2 regions of the Actinoplanes sp. NPDC051475 genome follow, and region 2 is predicted to be linked to the other one. Evidence: riboswitches for the same ligand, from Rfam matches in the RefSeq annotation. Region 2 holds a riboswitch; the other holds the start of a gene.
What was found. A riboswitch is a leader RNA that binds a small molecule or an ion and turns the genes downstream of it on or off. The one in region 2 is predicted to bind ZMP and ZTP.
Positions count from the first base shown of each region.

Region 1: linked by a shared signal. The riboswitch ahead of AB0368_RS34005 (glycine hydroxymethyltransferase) and the one ahead of AB0368_RS01320 (tetrahydrofolate dehydrogenase/cyclohydrolase catalytic domain-containing protein) in region 2 are both predicted to bind ZMP and ZTP.

Region 1 is NZ_JBFAZZ010000023.1:12,278-14,724, forward strand. Features, by position in the region: gene add (adenosine deaminase) at 1-773, shown strand, start outside; ZMP/ZTP riboswitch at 801-892, shown strand; gene AB0368_RS34005 (glycine hydroxymethyltransferase) at 912-2,336, shown strand; gene AB0368_RS34010 (L-dopachrome tautomerase-related protein) at 2,413-2,447, shown strand, end outside.
Region 2 is NZ_JBFAZZ010000001.1:283,592-286,038, forward strand. Features, by position in the region: gene AB0368_RS01315 (glycosyl hydrolase) at 1-495, shown strand, start outside; gene AB0368_RS01320 (tetrahydrofolate dehydrogenase/cyclohydrolase catalytic domain-containing protein) at 485-1,378, opposite strand; ZMP/ZTP riboswitch at 1,394-1,475, opposite strand; gene AB0368_RS01325 (hypothetical protein) at 1,523-2,419, opposite strand; gene AB0368_RS01330 (hypothetical protein) at 2,416-2,447, opposite strand, start outside.

The DNA of each region.
Region 1 (2,447 bases), on a different contig from region 2:
CCGCCTGCCTGCGGACGCCCGACGACTTCCGGCGGATCGTCGTCGACTACGCCGGCGAGGCGAAACAGCACGGCGCGGTGTACGTGGAGGGCATCTTCACTCCCGATCCGGCGCTGGCCGACGAGATCGGGCTCGACGCGATGATGGCGGGATACTGCGACGGAGCGGCCGAAGCCGAGGAGACCCACGGGGTGATCGTGCGGCTCACCCCCGAGCAGTACCGCGGCTCCGACCCCGGCTTCGGCATGCGCGTTGCCCAGGCCGCGGTCCGCTTCCGCGACCGGGGTGTGGTCGGGTTCGGCCTGGCCGGTCGCGAGGGCCGGTTCCCGGACGAGCCGTACGAGCCGGCCATGCGCTACGCCGCGGACCACGGGCTCGGCCTGGTCCCGCACGCGGGGGAGGCGGCGGGCCCGGAGTCGGTCCGTTCCTCGCTGCGGATGGGCGCGAGCCGCATCCGGCACGGCATCACCGCAGTAGGCGATCCGGAACTGCTGACCGAAATGGCCGAGCGCCGCATCGTGCTCGACGTCTGCCCGACGTCGAACATCCGGCTCGGCTATGCCACCGAGTGCGACCATCCAATCACTCGGCTCGTCGGGGCCGGCGTGCTCTGCTCGGTCTCCACCGACGACCCGGCGATGTTCGGCATCGACCTCTCTCATGAGTACGCCCTCGCCGCGCAACTGGGCGTCACGGAGGATGCTGCGTTCGAGGCAGGCCTGGCCGGCGCGCTCTGCGACGAGAAGACCCGGTCACGCCTGGAAGGGATGTGACCGAGGCGTCCGGCGCCGGTATGCTCGTCGGCGGGCCGTGACTGGCGCGTTCAAGATGGATGACCATCGGGGAGCGGTCCCACCCACCGGGGTGACTGCCGTGCGCCTGGGCCTCATCACCTGTGATAGGGAGGTCCGATGTCTGAGCTGAACGCCGAATCGACCGCTTTCCGCGCCGCGCTGGACGCCGTGCGCGCCGTCGAGCCCCGGATCGCCGACGCGATCGCCAAAGAGCTGCACGATCAGCGCGAGTCCCTCAAGCTGATCGCGTCCGAGAACTACGCGTCTCCCGCCGTGCTGCTCGCGATGGGCAACTGGCTCTCCGACAAGTACGCCGAGGGCACCATCGGCCGCCGCTTCTACGCCGGCTGCCAGAACGTCGACACCGTCGAGTCGGTGGCCGTCGAGCACGCCAAGGCCCTGTTCGGCGCGCCGTACGCGTACGTGCAGCCGCACTCCGGCATCGACGCCAACCTCGTCGCGTACTGGGCTGTGCTCGCCGACCGGGTCGAGGCGCCGGCGCTGGCCAAGGTGCAGAAGCGCAACGTCAACGACCTCACCGACGCCGAGTGGGCCGAGCTGCGCCAGGCGTTCGGCAACCAGCGGATGCTCGGCATGTCGCTGGACGCGGGTGGCCACCTCACCCACGGATTCCGCCCCAACATCTCCGGCAAGATGTTCGATCAGCGCAGCTACGGCGTGGACCCGGCCACCGGCCAGATCGACTACGCCGCCCTGCGCGAGTCGGCGCGCGAGTTCAAGCCGTTGATCATCGTCGGTGGCTATTCGGCGTACCCCCGCAAGGTGAACTTCCGGATCATGCGGGAGATCGCCGACGAGGTGGGCGCGACCTTCATGGTCGACATGGCGCACTTCGCGGGCCTGGTCGCCGGCAAGGTCTTCACCGGCGACTTCAACCCGATCGAGCACGCCCACATCGTCACCACGACGACCCACAAGAGCCTGCGCGGCCCCCGCGGCGGCGCGGTGTTCTGCCAGCCGGAGCTGGCCGACCAGGTCGACCGCGGCTGCCCGATGGTCCTCGGCGGCCCGCTCGGCCACGTGATGGCCGCCAAGGCGATCGCCTTCGCCGAGGCCCGCCGGCCGGAGTTCGCCGACTACGCGCAGCGCATCGTCGACAACAGCCAGGCGCTCGCCGAGGGCCTGATCAAGCGCGGCGCGACCGTGGTCAGCGGCGGCACCGACAACCACCTGGTCCTGATCGACGTCGACAAGTACGCCCTGACCGGCCGCCAGGCGGAGCAGGCGCTGCTGGACAGCGGCATCGTCACCAACCGCAACTCGATCCCGCAGGACCCGAACGGCGCCTGGTACACCTCCGGCATCCGCGTCGGCACCCCGGCCCTGACCACCCGCGGCCTCGGTACGGCGGAGATGGACCAGATCGCCGAGCTGATGCACACGGTCCTGTCGCAGACGAAGGCCGGCGCGTCCAAGGCCAAGTTCGACCTGGACCCGGCCGTCGCCGACCGCATCAGCAAGCAGGCGACCGAGCTGCTCGGCGCCTTCCCGCTCTACCCGAGCGTCGACCTGGGCGTCTGAGACCGCGGGCGGGCCCGGCTCCGGCCGGGCCCGTTCTGTCTGTTTCACCGGGTGGTGCCGGGGGTATGCGCTTTCGATGAGCGACCAACCCACCGACGAGCCCATCGGCTC
Region 2 (2,447 bases):
GCCGTCCGCAACGACAAGAACGCCAAGGGCTTCGTCGACTCCTGGAAGCGGCTGCACCGGATCTTCGGCGAGCAGGGCGCGGACAACGTCGCGTGGGTGTGGAGCCCCAACTGGAACTCGTCACCGGTCGCCGACTGGAACACGTACGCCGCCCTGTACCCCGGGGACAAGTACGTCGACTGGGTCGGTGTCTCCGGCTACAACCTGCACCACGAGAACCCCGAGACGCTGTTCGGCCCCATCTACCGCTCCTACGCCGCCCGCAAGCCCATCCTCATCACCGAGGTCGGTGCCGTGGACCGCGGGGGCCGGACCAAGGCGGACTGGATCACGCTGTTCGCCGACTGGGTCACCGCGCACCCGGCGGTGGGCGGGGTGACCTGGTTCGACACCGACACCCACCCCGGGTACACGGAGAAGTGGCGCATCGACACCGACGCCGAGTCGCTCAAGGCGTACGTGGCGATGGCGAAGAGCGCCCGCTTCAGCGGTTGACGCCGGCCGCCTTCTCCGCCGCCTCGATCGCGTTGCGGAACAGCATGGCGACCGTCGTCGGGCCGACCCCGCCGACGCGCGGGGTGATGGCCCCGGCGACCCCGGCGACCTCCTCCGCCACGTCGGGCAGCAGGCGGCGGCCCTCGTAGCGCACGCCCGCGCCGATCACGGTGGCCCCGGGGCGCACGTGCTCGGGCTGGATGATGCCCGGCACACCCGCGGCGGCGACGAGGATCTCGGCCCGCCGGGTGTACCGCTGCCAGTCCGGCACGCCGGTGTGCACCACCGTCACGGCCGCGTTCGCCGTCGGGCGCTTCTGCGAGAGCAGCATGGCCAGCGGCCGGCCGATCGTGGCGCCGCGGCCGAGGATCACCACCTCGTGCCCGGCCACCGGGATCTCGTGGTGCGCGAGCAGCGCCTCGATGCCGGCCGGCGTGCACGGCCGGGGCCCGGGCAGCCCGACGGAGAGCCGGCCGAGGTTGAGCGGGTGCATGCCGTCGACGTCCTTGTCCGGGTCGACGGTCATGAGCGCGGCGTCGTAGTCGATGTGCGCGGGCGGCGGGTACTGGATCAGCAGGGCGTGCACGTCCGGGTCGGCGTTGAGCCGGTCGATGACCCTGTGCAGGTCGTCCTGGGTGGCGGTGGCCGGCAGGTGCTCGTGCGGGGAGACGAAGCCCAGCTCCGCCGCCTGGCGCTGCTTGATCCGGATGTATCCGGCGCTGGCGTCGTCGTCGCCGACCAGGATCGTGGCGAGCGAGGGCTGGACGCCACCCTCGCGCAGCTTGGCCGCCCGCTGTGCGACGTCGGCCAGGACCGCGTCGGCGACGGGCTTGCCGGGCAGGAGCCGGGCCTCGTGAGCCGGCGCCTCAGGGCTTTCGGACATGCGCGTCTCCCAGAGCGTGGGCACCCAGGCGGACGGCGCCCACGACGTGCTCCCCGATGGTGGTCCATCCTCGATGCCGCCAGTCGCGTGTCGCGGACAAGTATGCCGTGCGTCGCCGCGAGCACCGAAGGGGTGTCACCCGCGCTATTCGACCGCGCTGATGTACAGGGTGCGGAAGGCGGCGGTGTCACCCGCCCGGTAGAGGCCGACGGTCATCCGCTGGTCGCCCGGCAGGGTCAGCTGCTCGCTCCAGGTGCCGTCCCCGGCCGGCGCGATCACCCGGCGGGTCGGCGTGGTCCCGGCCGTCCCTCTCACCGTCAGCGTGTACGGGCCGTCCGAGGCGACCAGCCCCGACGCGGACACCGCCACGACCCGGTTGCCCGACGCGTCCACCGGCCCGGAGGGGGCGGCGGAGAGGGCGGTCACCGTTGTCTCGTACGTCTCCCGCGACGTGCCGAACGACAGCCAGCTGGCACCGCCGAGCACCGCGAGAACCAGCGCCAGCGGCAGCAGCTGCCTCACCAGCCGGCTGCGCTGAGCCTTCTCGTCGGCGGCCGCCTGTTCCTCGTCCTCCGGTGGCACCACGGACATGACGATCGTCCGGGCCTCGGCCATCACCGTCGCGTCCCGGGGGGTGAGGTCGATGCGGGACCGCCGCTCGCCGACCGGCCGGGGTTGCTCCTCGGTGGCGGCCGGGGCGGCCAGGGCCCCCTTCGGCAGCAGCAGCGGGACGGCGAGCGCGATGAGCGTCAGGCTGCCGGTCGCGAGGGTCCAGGACAGCCGGTCCAGCGGGACGCGGCACAGGTAGATCAGCAGGCCGGCGACGACCAGCACGGCCATGCTCAGCGCCGGGGCCAGCACGGTGCGCTCGACGGCGGTGAGCGTACGGCGGCTGAACAGGGCACCGGTGACCGCGATGCCCGGCAGCACGAAGGCCAGTAGCAGGCCGCCGGCGACGGTCAGCGGCTTCGGCCCGGCCAGGACGGCCACGGCGGCGGCGACGGTGAGCCCGGCGACGACCCGGGTGAGCAGCGTGTTCACTGGGCCCCCATGCGGTAGACGCGGACGG